2 regions of the Arthrobacter sp. Y3223065 genome follow, and region 1 is predicted to be linked to the other one. Evidence: predicted binding sites of a transcription regulator. Region 1 holds the regulator's gene; the other holds the start of a gene.
What was found. The regulator HspR, encoded in region 1, represses chaperone genes until heat shock. The targets are predictions, from matches to a motif close to AAGTTGAGTCNNNNNGACTCAACTT.

Region 1 (7,531 bases):
GCGCAGTCCTCGGCGGTCCGGATCGCATGGGCTTTGACCACGCTCTTGTGGTGTCCGTGGGAGTAGACCTCGTCCTTCATAGTGGGAGACTACTCCGCGCCCCCGCGGCCATGTAGCTGCCGTGCCGGAATGTTGCGCTATTTGTCGGCCGCGGTGACCTCGGAACAGGCGGCTTCGGTGGCGGCGATGATGTCCGGCAAAATCTCCGCCCGCCGCTGCCGCCCCGCCGCGGGCCCAGGGAACCAATCGAGCAAAACTTGAGTCCGGTTCGCTCAACTTGATTGACAAAGCGGGAGGCGCGGGTAAACTTGAGTGCAGAAGGCTCACATCGGCTGCCGCTCATGCGGCGCCGCCCGGGTACGCCCGGGTGTCGGGCCGCCACAGTAATCAAGGCCGCGAAAGCGGCCGCAAAGGAAGGACACGCGTATGTCTCGTGCAGTAGGTATCGACCTCGGAACCACCAACTCCGTTGTTTCTGTTCTGGAGGGTGGCGAACCCACCGTCATCGCCAACGCCGAGGGTGGCCGCACCACGCCGTCCGTCGTCGCGTTCTCGAAGTCCGGCGAGGTGCTGGTCGGCGAGATCGCCAAGCGCCAGGCCGTCAACAACATCGAGCGCACCATCGCCTCGGTCAAGCGCCACATGGGCACCGACTGGAAGACCGAGATCGACGGGAAGAACTACACCGCGCAGGAAATCTCCGCCCGCATCCTGCAGAAACTCAAGCACGACGCCGAGTCCTACCTGGGCGAGAAGGTCACCGACGCGGTCATCACCGTTCCGGCCTACTTCAACGACGCCGAGCGCCAGTCCACCAAGGAAGCCGGCGAAATTGCTGGCCTGAACGTGCTGCGCATCGTCAACGAGCCGACCGCAGCCGCCTTGGCCTACGGCCTGGACAAGGGCAAGGAAGACGAACTGATCCTGGTCTTCGACCTCGGCGGCGGCACCTTCGACGTGTCCCTGCTGGAAGTCGGCAAGGACGAGGACGAATTTTCCACCATCCAGGTCCGCGCCACCTCCGGCGACAACCGCCTGGGCGGCGACGACTGGGACCAGCGGGTGGTCGACTTCCTGCTGAAGCAGGCCAAGTCCAAGGGCGCCGACCTGTCCAAGGACAAGATCGCCCTGCAGCGACTGAAGGAAGCGGCCGAGCAGGCCAAGAAGGAACTGTCCTCGGCTTCCTCCACCAACATCTCCCTGCAGTACCTCTCCGTCACGCCGGAGGGACCGGTGCACCTGGACGAGCACCTGAGCCGGGCCAAGTTCCAGGAACTGACCGCGGACCTGCTCGAGCGCACCAAGAAGCCGTTCCACGACGTCATCACGGAAGCCGGCATCAAGGTCTCCGACATCGACCACATCGTGCTGGTCGGCGGTTCCACCCGCATGCCCGCCGTCGTCGAACTGGTCAAGGAAATGGCCGGCGGCAAGGAGCCGAACAAGGGCGTGAACCCGGACGAGGTCGTGGCCGTGGGTGCTGCCCTGCAGGCCGGCGTCCTGAAGGGCGAGCGCAAGGACGTGCTGCTGATCGACGTCACCCCGCTGTCGCTGGGCATTGAGACCAAGGGCGGCGTGATGACCAAGCTGATCGAGCGCAACACCGCGATCCCGACCAAGCGGTCCGAGACCTTCACCACCGCCGATGACAACCAGCCGTCGGTGGCCATCCAGGTCTTCCAGGGCGAGCGCGAGTTCACCCGCGACAACAAGCCGCTGGGCACCTTCGAGCTGACCGGCATCGCGCCGGCGCCGCGCGGCGTGCCGCAGGTCGAGGTCACCTTCGACATCGACGCCAACGGCATCGTGCACGTGTCCGCCAAGGACAAGGGCACCGGCGCCGAGCAGTCGATGACCATCACCGGCGGCACCGCGCTGTCCAAGGACGACATTGACCGCATGGTGCGGGAGGCCGAAGAGCACGCCGCCGAGGACAAGAAGCGCCGCGAGGCCGCCGACGTCCGCAACTCGGCCGAGCAGCTGGCCTACTCCGTGGACAAGCTGCTCGCCGACAACGACGACAAGCTGCCCGAAGAGGTCAAGACCGAGGTCAAGGCCGACGTCGACGCCCTGAAATCCGCACTGGAAAAGCAGGACAACGACGACGAGGTCAAGGCCGCGTTCGAGAAGCTGCAGGCATCCCAGACCAAGCTGGGCGAGGCCATCTACTCGCAGGCGCAGGCCTCCGGCGCGGCCGGTGACGGTGCAGCCGCCGGTGACGGTTCCTCCGAGGCCGGCTCCGGCGCGGCCGACGAGGACATCGTGGACGCCGAAGTGGTCGACGAAGACGAGAAGAAGTAACCATGGCCGAAAAGGGTAACGAAGAAGAACACCAAGCAGAGCCGGTGAACTTCCGCGACAACCGCAAGATCGATCCGGAAACCGGACAGGTCCGCGGCGCCGCTGGAGCCACTGGGAACGCCGGGCAGGCCGCTGGAGGAACCTCCGCGGCCGGCCCGGGCGCCGACGCCGACGCGCTGGCACAGGCGGAGCAGATCCTGAACGGGGCCGAGGTCCCGGCGGGGGAATCTGTTGCCCAGGGGACCACGTCGCAGGAAGCCGAGGAACTGAAGAACGATCTGCTCCGGCTGCAGGCGGAGTACGTGAACTACCGCAAGCGGGTGGAACGCGACCGCGCCGTGGCCGGCGAGATGGCCGTCATCGGTGTGCTGAACTCGCTGCTGCCCGTCCTGGACGACATCGACGCGGCGCGCCAGCACGGCGATCTCGCGGACGGACCGTTCGCGGCCATTGCCGCCAAGCTGGACGGCGTGCTCAAGACCTACGGCCTGGCCCGCATCGAGGAGACCGGCGTCGAATTCGACCCGAACATCCACGAGGCCTTGATGCAGCAGCCCGACGCCGAGGTGGAAATGGACACCGTCAGCCAGGTCCTGCGCCTGGGCTACAAGGCCGGCGACCGCGTGCTGCGCGCGGCCCAGGTAGTGGTAGCCGTACCGGCGGAATGACACCGGCAGGGGGCGCCCCGGCGCCCAGCCGCAGATGATGACGGGTTGGCCTCCGGACCGCCGGAGGCCAACCCGTCATCGTCCGGGCGTCAGTACCCATAGACTTTGTGACAACTGAAAGGAGGCGCCTGCATGGCTAGCCAGGACTGGGTCGAGAAGGACTTCTACAAGATCCTCGGTGTCTCCAAGGACGCATCCGATGCGGACATCAAGAAGGCGTACCGCAAGCTCGCGCGGACCCACCATCCGGATACCAACCGGGGGGATGAAGGTTCGGAAAAGAAGTTCAAGGACATCTCCGAGGCCTACTCGGTCCTCTCGGACCCGGGGGAGCGCGAGCAGTACGACGCGATCCGCGCCATGGGCAGCGGTGCGCGCTTCAGCGCCGGGGGACCCGGCAGCGCCGGCGGGCCGGGCGCGGGCGGCTTCGAGGACATCTTCGGCAACCTGTTCGGCCAAAGTACTCGCACCCGCGCCGGCTCCGGGGGCACCGTGCCGCCGGAGTTCGCCGATCTGTTCGGCGGGTTCGGCGGTTTCCCGCAGCAGCAGCAGCCGCCGCGCAGGGGAGCAGACCGCACCGCGACCACCAGCATTTCCTTCGCCGGTTCCATTAATGGAACCACCATCGGGTTGCGCGAGCCCAGCGGCGAGGTGATCGACGTGCGGATCCCGGCCGGGATCAAAGACGGCCAGAAGGTCCGCGTCCGCGGCAAGGGCCAGCCCGGCCCCGCCGGCGCGGGAGACCTGATGGTGACCGTTAACGTCAAGCCCCACCCGTTTTTCCAGCGCGACGGCGACAACATCCGGATCCACGTCCCGGTCACGTTCCCGGAGGCCGCGCTGGGCGCGCAGATCGACGTGCCGACCCTGACCGGTGAATTCGTCAAGGTCAAGGTGCCGGCAGGAACACCCTCCGGCCGGACGCTCCGCGTGAAGGGACGCGGGGTGAAGACCTCGAAGAACACCGGCGATTTGCTCGTGACCATCGACGTGGTGGTCCCGCAGAACCTTGGGAAAGAGGCCCAAGAAGCAGTCAACGCCTTCGCGGCGGCGACTGCCGGGTCCGACCCGCGCGGGAATCTTGCCGCCAAGGCCAGGTTGTAGCGGGCGGAAGTTGCAACCGGCCGGGACAGGCCGGACGGGAAACGCGCGAAGCGCAGGAGGGAGAGCACCATGAGCATCGATATGAATGCGCCGATCTTCGTGATTTCGGTTGCGGCCGAACTGGCGGACATGCACCCGCAGACCCTGCGCCAGTATGACCGTCTCGGCCTGGTCTCTCCGTCGCGCCAGCGGGGCAGGCAGCGCCGCTATTCGCAGAAGGACGTGAACACCCTGCGCGAGGTTCAGCGGCTCTCCCAGGAAGGCGTCTCGCTGGAAGGGATCAAGCGCATCCTCCAGCTGGAAAACGAGGTCGCCGCCCTCAAGGCCCAGGTCCGGGACCTCTCCGAGGAGCTGATGGCCAGGCAGCGCCGGGGCACCGACTCCAGCCGGGTGTTCGCCGCAGGCCTGGCCGGGGACGTGGTGACGTTGGCCCGCGGCCAGCGGCCGCGTCCGCGCAGCCAGGCGCTGATGGTCTGGCGTCCGCAGCGCTGATCCGTTCGGCCGGCGCCCGTGATCGAACGCCCGCAGCTGCCGGTCCCAAGCAGGCGGCTGCGGGCAGGATGGCGGCGTTGAGCTACTTGATCATGTCGCCGTCCGGGGCGACCACGTACCAGACGTCGTTAACGCCCTGGCCGGTGGTGTCTCCCGGGGCCTTGTCTTGGGCCCAGTAGTAGATGGGCATGCCGTTGAGGGTCACCTGCTGCTGCCCGTCGGGGGTGTCGATGAGGCCCACCTCGGCGGTGACACCGTCGAGTTCCGGCTCTTCCTCGGCCAGTACGGGTGGCCACGCGGCCAGGCAGTCGCCCGTGCAGGCGCTTTCGCCGGAGTCCGGGACGTCCTTGGTGAAGTAGTAAACAGTCATGCCTTCGCCGTCCACCACGATTTCGCCCAGGTCGGAATCGGCCGTGGTCAAGGTGGAGGCAGCTCCGGGTGCCTGTGCGCCGCCGGTCTGCCCGCCGTCTGTCTCCGGCGCCGCCGGCGTGGTCATTCCGGGGGTGCCGGCCGTCGGCGTCCCGGCTGCCGGCGGTGCCTCCGGGCCGGCGGGCGTTTCCGTACCCGAACCGCCTCCGCAACCGGCGAGGCCCAGCATGGCAGCGCCCAGCAGGGCTGTCGCTGCTGTCTGTGTGATTTTCATGGGGCTTCCTTTGCCGTCTCCCGGGCGCTGCCCGGAGCGTGGTGCCGCGGGGCGCGGCCCGCTATTGGCAAAGACGCCGGCCGCGCCCACAATGGTTCAACGTTGGGCGAGGAAATCCCGTGGGCTGGATGAACCGGAACGCCGCCGCCGTCGTCGTACCCGGTAGAAAGCCGCGCGGGGACGTTCCGACCGCCGGTGAGGCGGCAGGGGCGCCGGCAGGGAGGAGGCCGACGTTCCGACCGCCGGTGAGGCGGCAGGGGCGCCGGCAGGGAGGAGGCGGCCGTGGCATTGGACGACGAGGCCGTGGCCCGCCTCTACCGCGACCATGCCACGGCGCTGCGACGGTTCGTGCGCGCCGCGACCTCCGACGCGGACCAGGTAGAGGACGTGGTGCAGGAGACGATCCTGCGGGTGTGGAAGCGCGGCCCGGACACCGACAACATGCGCGGCTACCTGTACCAAACCGCCCGGCACGTCATTATCGACGGCTACCGGCGCCGCACCCGGCGGCCGGGCGAGACCGGACTGGGCGAGGACGAGCCGGCCATCGAAGAAGACCAGGTGGAGCGGCTCCTGCTCCGTGTGGTCGTGGAGGAAGCCCTGGCACGGATCAGCCCCGACCACCGCAACATCATCCTCGCCCTGCACTACCAGCGGCTCACCTCGTCCGAAGCCGCCCGGTCGCTGGGCATTCCGCTGGGCACGGTGAAGTCGCGGGCGTTCTACGCGGCCAAGGCCCTGCGGGCCGTACTGGACGAGATGGGGGTGGGGCAGCCGTGAACACCAACGAGGAACAGCACCAACTGCTCGGCCTTTACATCCTGGGTGGGCTGGACCGCCGCGAACGGGCGGGCTTCGAAGAACACCTGGCCTCCTGCGCGGCGTGCCGCAGGGAAGCCGCCGAACTGGAATCGCTGCCCGACCTGCTGGACGCGCTGCCGCGCGACGCAGCGTTGGAGCTGGCGGCGCCGTCGCAGCATGAAGTCGAGGAACGCACCCGGGAACTGGTGGATGAACTGGCCAACCGGCGGCGGAAGGAACGACGGCGGTGGGCCGGGTTGGTGGCGGCCGTGGCGGGCGTCTGCCTGGTCGCCGGGGCGGCCATCGGACCGTTGCTGACCCAGCAGCAGCAGCAGCAGCCGACCGAGAGTTATGTGATGACTGCCGACGGCGGCCTGCAACTGGAGCTGGCGCTGGTACACAAGGCCTGGGGCACCGAGATGCAGGTAGCGGGGGAGCAGCTGCCCCGGGACGGCCTGCTCACGCTGTGGGTGACCGGAGACACCGGCTACACCTACCAGGTGGCCTCCTGGCAGGCGACGCCGGCGGGCCGCGCCACGCTCACCGCAGCCTGCGCCATGGACACCGACGAGATCGTCCAGGTGGAACTGCGCAACGGGGCGGACGCAACGCTGGCGGCCGTGGCCACGGACTGAGCAGAGCAGGCCCGAAAACCCGGTCCCTGCGGATCAGTTCCGGCGGTAGGCGAGGTCGAAGATCATCCGGCCTGCGTCGTGGGCCTTCTGCTCGAAGCTGGTCATGGTGCGGCCGTCGAAGCGGGGTGCCCAGCCGCCGTGCTCGTCCATGCCTTCACCGGTGCTGGCATTGCCGGTACTGACCGGGATCTTACCTTCACGCACCGGGGCGCCGCCCACCACGCCTTCCACGCCGCTTTCCCAGACCTGGGTCAACGGGCTGTCCTTGCCGGTGCGCTCGCCGGCATGCAGGTTGCGGAAGTCCGGCGAGGCATCCGCGACGCGGCGCATCTGGATCGCGTAGTCGGACCAGTCGGTGGCCAGCCGCCAGATCCCGCCCGGCTGCAGGACGCGGGCGGCAAGGCCCGCGAAGCTCTCCTGCACCAGCCGGCGTTTGTGGTGGCGGGTCTTGTGCCACGGGTCGGGAAAGAACACCCAGAGTTCGGCCACCGAGGACTCGGGCAGCATGGTCGCGAGGGCGTCCGGGGCGTTGACCTGCGCCACACGCACGTTGGACAGGCCGTGCTGTCCGATCCGCAGCAGGGTCTGCGCCAGCCCCGGCCGGTAGACCTCCAGGGCCAGGAAGTTCCACTCCGGGTGCTGCTCCGCGGCATGGCAGACGGCCTCGCCCAGGCCGGAGCCGATCTCCACGACCAGGGGTGCCTCGCGTCCGTAAGCTGCCGCCGCATCAAAGACATAGTTGGGGTCCACGGTGGTGTCGCCGCCGTGTCGCGGGAGGTCCACGGCGAACTTCGGGCCGTATTCGTCCCAGGCCTGCTGGCGGCGGCCCTGCAGCCGTGAGCCGCGGCGCACAAAGCTGACCGGACGGGCGAGGTGGGTGGGCTGCG
Region 2 (7,531 bases), on a different contig from region 1:
GCTGCGGCCCGGCCTGATATTCCAGGCCGAGGCCGGCAGCCAGATCGGCCGCTACTTTGTGGGCCGGTGGATCCCCAAGTTCTTTATTAATCGGCTGCGGCTGCCGCTGTTCCCGTTTCCCGAGGAGTTTATCTTCCAGGCATTGCATGCCAATGACGTGGCGGACGCGTATTGGCGGGTGCTGGACCAGGGCGCGAGGGGCGCCTTCAACGTCGCGGCCGAGCCGGTGGTAACGCCCGGCCTCGTCGCCTCCCTGTTCGGCGCCCGGCGCTGGCTGCCCGTTCCCGTGCCGCTGGTGCGACAGTTGGTCGGCGCTGCGTGGTCCGTCCGGCTGTTGGCCAGCGACCCCGGCTGGGTGGACATGGCCCGCTACGCTCCGGTCATGGACACCAGCCGGGCCAGGGATGAACTCGGCTGGGTGCCGCAGGTGGATTCGTTGGCGGCGATCCGTGAAGTCCTGGCGGGAATGGCCAGGGCCGGAGGGGTTACGGAATCCCCCGCGATGCGCCCGCGCAGCCGCTGGACCCGTGCGAAGCCGAGGACCGACGCGTAGTGTGGCCCCATGGGCATGCCGCGCGATGAGCGCCATTGCCCGGGCTGATCCCACAGGACGACCCGCTCGAGAAGGAGGACCTGATGAATCCGAACGAGAATCCGCGCCCGGAACACCCGGACGACCTGGATGACGAAAATCTGAGCCAGCCCGCCGGCGCAGGCGGCACCAACGACGACGACGACAAGGAAGCCGACGAGGCCCACATCCCGGTCCACGGCGATGAGAAGCTCGCCGACGACTTGGTCAAGAAAGCGTACGGAGAGGACCCACCCAACGCGCCTTTCCCCGGCTGACTTGGCAACGCCCACCAACGGTCTACCTAGCACCGCCCACCAACCGTCTACTGACAGGAGCACGCTGTGAAAGGGAAACTCACATTCGGCACCGGCATAGCCCTCGGATTCGTCCTCGGCTCGAAATCCGGAAGGTCCGCCTACGATTCGCTGAAGGCCAAGGCCCAGGAGTTCTGGCAGAATCCGGCGGTCCAGGAAAAAGTCCACGAAGCCACCGGCATGGTCAAGGAGAAGGCCCCGGGAGTCGCTGACCGTGTCACCGAAGCGGCCAAGAAGGCCGGGTCTGTGGCGTCCGCCAAGCTGCCCGGCAACCACGGAGCAGGGAAGGACGGCGGCGGCACCACTGCCACCACTGGCCCGACGACCACCCTCGGCGACACCGTCTCGGATCCGGCGCACAGCGACGAACTCGGGCAGAGCTGGACGGGCGAGGGAGGCGCCATGCCGGGCGGACCCGCCACCAGTAACAGGGACGACGACCTGCGCCCGCCTGGAGTGTGACCTGCCCGGGATATCGGCAAGCGAGTTTCTCCCCGGGCTTGGCTTGCAGCAACGGCAGAAGGAAGGACTGGCATGACCGAGAACGACAACGGCCAGGTCAAGGGTCCGCGGGACCAGTCGGGCACCGGGGCAGATCCGTCGGCGCCTGACATTCAAGAGGAGGCGGCTGATTCGGCCCCCGAGCCCGAGGGCAAGGAGGGCATGAACATCGCGCCCGGACCGGCTGAAGAGAAGGACCGGGAAACCCCGGACGACCGCGGGCTCACGACCGACACCAGCCCGAGCGACTGATCCGCCGCGGGCATGGCAGCGGCCGCAGAGATCCCGGCCGCTGCCATGCCCGTTTCGTTCGTGGATCAATCCGCCTTGACCACCGGCAGGTCGCTCCACTCGGTGGTGTAGCGCGGCGAGGAGAACTCGCGTTTCATTGACCACGCCGCCGGGGCGGCCAGCCCGCCCTGACCGAGACCGATCGCGGCTTCGCCGAACTTGGAACGCACGGCGCCCAACAGGTCGCCGATGTGCCGCTGTTCCAAATCGCTGACGAAGGGGTCGAAGGTCTGCTGCCCGGCCGCGGGTTCCAGCCCCGACAACAGCACCGCGGCCCGGACATAGTGGGCGCCGGGTACCAGGCAACCGCGCATGGCAGCCACGGCAGCCTTGGTCAGCTGGATTGGGTCCTGGGTAGGCGTCGACAAGTTGACGCTGGCCGCGGGAAACGCTCCCTCGCCACCGGCGAACCTGCTGGTCCCCGCCGTCACCGTCAGCACCGAGGCACGCAGTCCCTCGGCTGCCATCCGGGCCGCCCCGCGCTGGGCGTAAACCGCCATCACCTGGTCCATCTCCTCGAGCGTGGTCACCGGCGTGGAGAAACTCCGCGAGAACATGATCTGCTGCTTGTCGGCCCGCTCCTCCGTGTGCGGGATGCAGGGCGTCCCGTTCAGTTCCAGCACGGTTCGCTGCAGCACCACGGAGAATTTCTTGCGGATCGCCTGCGGGTCCGCGGCCTTCAGGTCTGCGATCGACTCGATCCCGAGGGCGTTCAGCCGTTTCCCGGTCCGTCCGCCCACGCCCCATAGCCCGGTGACCGGCACGCGCGACTGGATCCATGCGATGTCGGAAGCGGGCATCGAGCCCAGCGAGCACACCCCGGCCATCTGCGGATTCCGCTTGGCAACGTGGTTGGCAAACTTCGCCAGCGTCTTGGTCTGGGCCACGCCAACGCTGACCGGCACGCCCACCTGCCGGATCACGGCGGCCCGGATCCGGCCGGCAGTTTCCAGCAACTGGGTTTCATCGCCGGGCAGGCCCAGGAAAGACTCGTCGATCGAATAGACCTCCTGCCAGGTCCCGAACCGGCCGAGCACTTCCATCACCCGGGCGCTCAGGTCTCCGTACAGCTCGTAGTTGCTGGAGCGCGCGACCAGCCCCCACGCCTTGGCCCGCGGCGCCACCTGGAACCACGGCGTCCCGGTTTTCAGCCCCAGCTGTTTGGCTTCCTCGGAGCGCGCCACCACGCAGCCGTCATTGTTGGAGAGCACGACGACGGGGCGCCCCTCGAGGGACGGATCGAAGACCCGCTCGCAGGAGACGTAGAAATTGTTGACATCCACCAGCGCGATTCGTTCGCCGGGCCGGGATTCGGGCGGTTGGCCGAAGGTTGTGTTGCCGGACCCTGACGGCTGGCCGGAGGCCGCGGCGCCGGACCCCGATACGGGGCCGCTAGACATGGTGCAGGCAACGGGTGGCGACGCCCCAGATGCTCAGGTCCGCGAGTTCGCCCACCTCGGTGGGGACACCGCCGTCGTCCGCCTGCAAGCGCACGCCGTCCGCGGTGAGATGCAGGCGCCGGACCACCAATTCCCCGTCCAGCACCGCGATCACCACCGAACCGTCGCGCGGGGTCAGCGAGCGGTCCACGATCAGCTCATCGCCGTCGCTGATCCCGGCGGCGGCCATCGAGTTCCCGGCCACCCGCATCACAAAGGTACTGGTGCGGTCGCGGATCAAGTGCCGGTTCAGGTCGATGCCGCCGTGGAAGTAGTCCCGCGCCGGTGACGGGAAACCGCGCGCATCCTCGGGCGTTCCGGTGCCCATTTCCGGGCCGGCCGACGCATCCGACGGCTGCTCCAAACCGAACATCCCGGACCCCCGTCTTCGAACAAAGCTTCGAAGACAACACTAGCACCGGCCCTCACCCGGGCCCATGCACCGGCAGTCCAGCAGTCCGGCCGCCCTATTGGATCCGACGATTCGGGCACAACAAATTCGCCCGAAATGAACGCCCCGCGCCACAACCCCAGGCAAGAGTGAGCCGACTTCACTCAAGTTTGCGGAACTTCTGGAATAATCTTCACCCGAAGGCGTTAACATGAGTCGAAGGCACTCACGTTCCACAGGAGGATCATTCATGCCACTGTTCTTCGGACCAGCTTCCGGCAACGGTTCATTCGACGAGTTCCTAGCCCGCTACCTGCAGGGCCAGCGGGCTGCCCAGTCGCGCACCGTTGACCTCACCCGCCTGCTCAGCCGCCGCACCCATGAAGTGCTGGCACAGGCGGCCCGGTTTGCCGCGGGCCTCGGCCACATCGAGGTGGACGCCCTGCACATTTTGCACGTCATGGCCCGTCAGGAGCCGGCCGCCAGCCAGATCAAGCTGACCGGCGCCGACCCGCAGGCCATCGCGCGCTCCGCCGAGCAGGGCCTGCCGGAAAAGACCGCCCCGACCCGCGAAACGCCGTCGCTGACGCCGTCCGCGCAGCGTGCCCTGCTGGACGCGCACCAGGTGGCCCGCGCGTTCGGTTCCACGTACATCGACCCCGAGCACCTGTTCGCGGCTTTCGTCCTGAACCAGGAGACCCCCGCCGGCCAGATCCTGGCCGGCTCGGGCGTGACCCCGATGGCGCTGCAGCAGGCGGCGGAGAAAGCTGCGGCGCAGGCCGGCGGCCCCAACACAACCGCCGGCCCGCAGCCGGGCGCGAACCCTCAGGCAGAAACGCCGATGCTGGACCAGTTCGGCACCGATCTGACCGCCCAGGCCCGGGAGGACCGGCTGGACCCGGTGATTGGCCGCGCCGACGAGATCGCCCAGACCATCGAAATCCTCGCGCGCCGGACCAAGAACAACCCGGTCTTGATCGGCGAGGCCGGCGTGGGCAAGACCGCCATCGCCGAAGGCCTCGCGCAGGCCATCGTGGCCGGCGACGTCCCGGAGCAACTGCGCGGCAAGCGTGTGGTCTCGCTGGATTTGCCGGGCATGCTGGCCGGCACCCGCTACCGCGGCGATTTCGAGGAACGCCTGACCAAAACCCTGGACGAGATCAGCGCCGCCGGCAGCGAGCTGATCGTGTTCATCGACGAACTGCACACCGTGGTCGGTGCCGGCGGCGGCGGCGAGGGCGGCATGGACGCCGGCAACATCCTCAAGCCCCGGCTGGCCCGCGGTGAACTGCACCTGGTCGGCGCCACCACGCTGGGCGAGTACCGCAAGGTGGAGAAGGACCCCGCCCTGGAGCGGCGCTTCCAGCCGGTCATGGTCGGCGAGCCCTCGATCGAAGACGCCGTGCAGATCCTGTCCGGGCTGAAGGACCGCTACGAGGAACACCACCAGGTGGCCTACACCGACGAAGCGATCCGCGCCGCCGTCGAGATGTCCTCCCGCTACATCACCGACCGGTTCCTGCCGGACAAGGCGATCGACCTGATCGACCAGGCCGGAGCGCGGCTAAGCCTGCGGCGCGGCCCGCGCGTTGACGTGGAGGCTTTGCGCGGCCGGCTGGCAGAGCTGGAATCGGCCAAGAACGGCGCCGTCGCCGAGGAACGCTACGAGAACGCTTCAAAGCTGCGCGACGAGATCGAAGAGCTGCAGGCCAGGCTGGCAGCCGCCTCCGCCAACCAGCCAACCTCCGGTGCCGACGAGGACCACGACGGCGGGGCCCGCCCCGGCGTCGCGCCCTCCGATGTGGTGGGCGAGGCCGAGATTGCCGAGATCATCTCCCGCGCCACCGGCATTCCGGCCGCCCGGCTGACGGAGGGCGACCGGCAGCGGCTGGCCCGGCTGGAGGAGGACCTGCACGCCCGGGTAATAGGCCAGGACGATGCGGTGACCGCTATCGCCAAGTCGGTGCGGCGCAACCGCACCGGCATGGGGGACGAGGGCAGGCCCGTCGGCAGCTTCCTGTTCCTGGGTCCCACCGGTGTGGGCAAGACCGAGCTGGCCAAGGCGCTGGCGGAGTCGCTGTTCGGCGACGAGGACGCCATGATCCGCTTCGATATGAGTGAATACGGCGAGCGCCACACCGTCTCGCGGCTGGTCGGCGCACCTCCGGGCTACGTGGGCTACGGCGAGGCCGGCCAGCTGACCGAGCGCGTCCGCCGGCACCCCTACTCGGTGGTGCTGCTGGACGAGGTGGAGAAGGCCCATCCGGACGTGTTCAACCTGCTGCTGCAGGTCCTCGACGACGGACGCCTCACCGACGGGCAGGGCCGCACCGTGGACTTCCGCAATACGGTGGTGATCATGACCTCCAACCTCGGGTCGGAGTTCCTGGCCAGCAAGGGCGGAGCGCTGGGCTTCACCGCCAACAACGGAGTGGACGGCTTCGGGAGCGAGCAGGATCTGCGCGCCCGGGTGATGGGCCGGCTGCGCGAAACCATGCGGCCGGAGTTCCTGAACCGGATCGACGAAATCGTGCTGTTCCGCAAGCTGGAGCAGGAGCAGCTGCGTTCCATCGTGCGGCTGCAGTTGCGCAAGACCGAAGCCCGGCTGGCGGCCCAAGGCATCGCGCTGGAGGTTGGCGAGGACGCCGTGAAGTGGATCGCCGATGCCGGCTACGAGCCCGAATACGGCGCCCGGCCGCTGCGCCGGGTGATCCAGCGAGAGCTGGATGACCGTATCGCGGACCTGCTGGTGGCCGAGGCCGTTGCCGAGGGCGGGCGGATCCGCGTCGCCGCCGGCGACGATGGGCTGCGGGTCGCAGCGGCCAGCATGGCCGCGGCGGCATAGCGGCGGCGACCGCACGACGGGGGCAACCGACCGCGACAGAGCGACGGCGGGGCACTCCAACGGATGGGGCGTCCCGCCACCGCTGCCTCCGGCTCACGCCAGCGACAGTGCGTAGGACAAAACGAACCCCGCGGCCGTGCTCATGGCGACCGCCGGGCCACCGTGTTCGTAGGCCTCGGGCATGAGGGTGTCGGCCAACGAGGCAATCACTGCCCCGGCCGCGAAGGCCAGCGGCAACGAGATGGATTCCGGGTCGCTGCCGGACAACGGGCCCGCACCAATGATGACGGCGATGACCAGCAGGGCTCCGCAGGCGCTCCAGAGCCCGATAATCGCGAGCGCCGACTTGCCCTGGCTGCGCATGGAAGCGGCTCCCACCAGCGCCTCGGGCAGGTTGGAGACGAAGATCGCAGCGAGCAGGGCCAACCCGCCGGTTCCCTCGCCCAAGGCCACACCCATCGCAAGGTTCTCCGGCACGCCGTCGAGCGTGACCGCGGCCAGCAGAGCCAGTCCGGCAGTGCCCCGGGTGGTCTCAGCCGTAGGAGCATGCTCCGCGGCAGCCGCATTGGTATCCAGCTTGGCACTGCCTTGGTACTCGTCCGCCGGCGTGGAACGGGACGACGGCTGCGCCCAGCGGTCCAGCAGCGCGCTCAGCGCCGTGAATACCGCAGCCCCAACACCCAGGCCGATCACCGCCCGCCAGATGCCGCCGCGCTCGTAGGAGTCTTCAAACAGTTCAAATGCCAGCGCCGTAATCAGCGCACCGGCCGCGAAAGACAGAAGGATCGCCAGCACACGCTTGGGCAGCTCGAACTTCACACCGATGAACGCGCCCAGCACCAAGGCGCTGGAAGCCACGACGCCGAATAGCACCGGCATTCCCATCCCGCCAGTATAGGAAAACGGCGGCAGCCGCGGAACATTGGCGGGGCACCGGCGGCTCCCCGGCCTCGGATCAGGGTTCCCCGGCATTAGCCGCTACGGCTTTCCCGCGACCCATGGTTCAGGGCGAGGGCGCTTCCGCCCTCTCCGTTGATTCTTCCCCGGGCCCGGGGCCGTGCAGGGACGCTGCCAGGCCGCCGATAATGAGGTCGAGGCCGAAATCGAACTCGTCGCTGAATTCGTATCCGGGCTGCAGCACATGCTCCACGGCCAGCTCCCGCAGGTGTGGATAGT

Region 2: the regulator HspR is predicted to act here: its motif matches at 3,657-3,681, upstream of AC5RUK_RS09495 (ATP-dependent Clp protease ATP-binding subunit).

Annotation. Positions count from the first base shown of each region.
Region 1 covers NZ_JBNHGC010000002.1:151,000-158,530, forward strand. Annotated here, with positions in the region: gene AC5RUK_RS05585 (class I SAM-dependent methyltransferase) at 1-80, opposite strand, end outside; gene dnaK (molecular chaperone DnaK) at 427-2,301, shown strand; gene AC5RUK_RS05595 (nucleotide exchange factor GrpE) at 2,304-2,969, shown strand; gene AC5RUK_RS05600 (DnaJ C-terminal domain-containing protein) at 3,102-4,073, shown strand; gene AC5RUK_RS05605 (heat shock protein transcriptional repressor HspR) at 4,143-4,565, shown strand; gene AC5RUK_RS05610 (COG4315 family predicted lipoprotein) at 4,648-5,208, opposite strand; gene AC5RUK_RS05615 (sigma-70 family RNA polymerase sigma factor) at 5,491-5,988, shown strand; gene AC5RUK_RS05620 (anti-sigma factor family protein) at 5,985-6,644, shown strand; gene trmB (tRNA (guanosine(46)-N7)-methyltransferase TrmB) at 6,678-7,531, opposite strand, start outside.
Region 2 covers NZ_JBNHGC010000003.1:181,355-188,885, forward strand. Annotated here, with positions in the region: gene AC5RUK_RS09465 (NAD-dependent epimerase/dehydratase family protein) at 1-553, shown strand, start outside; gene AC5RUK_RS09470 (hypothetical protein) at 637-849, shown strand; gene AC5RUK_RS09475 (hypothetical protein) at 916-1,350, shown strand; gene AC5RUK_RS09480 (hypothetical protein) at 1,423-1,641, shown strand; gene AC5RUK_RS09485 (Y-family DNA polymerase) at 1,707-3,080, opposite strand; gene AC5RUK_RS09490 (LexA family protein) at 3,073-3,447, opposite strand; gene AC5RUK_RS09495 (ATP-dependent Clp protease ATP-binding subunit) at 3,761-6,355, shown strand; gene AC5RUK_RS09500 (ZIP family metal transporter) at 6,449-7,240, opposite strand; gene AC5RUK_RS09505 (TetR/AcrR family transcriptional regulator C-terminal domain-containing protein) at 7,359-7,531, opposite strand, start outside.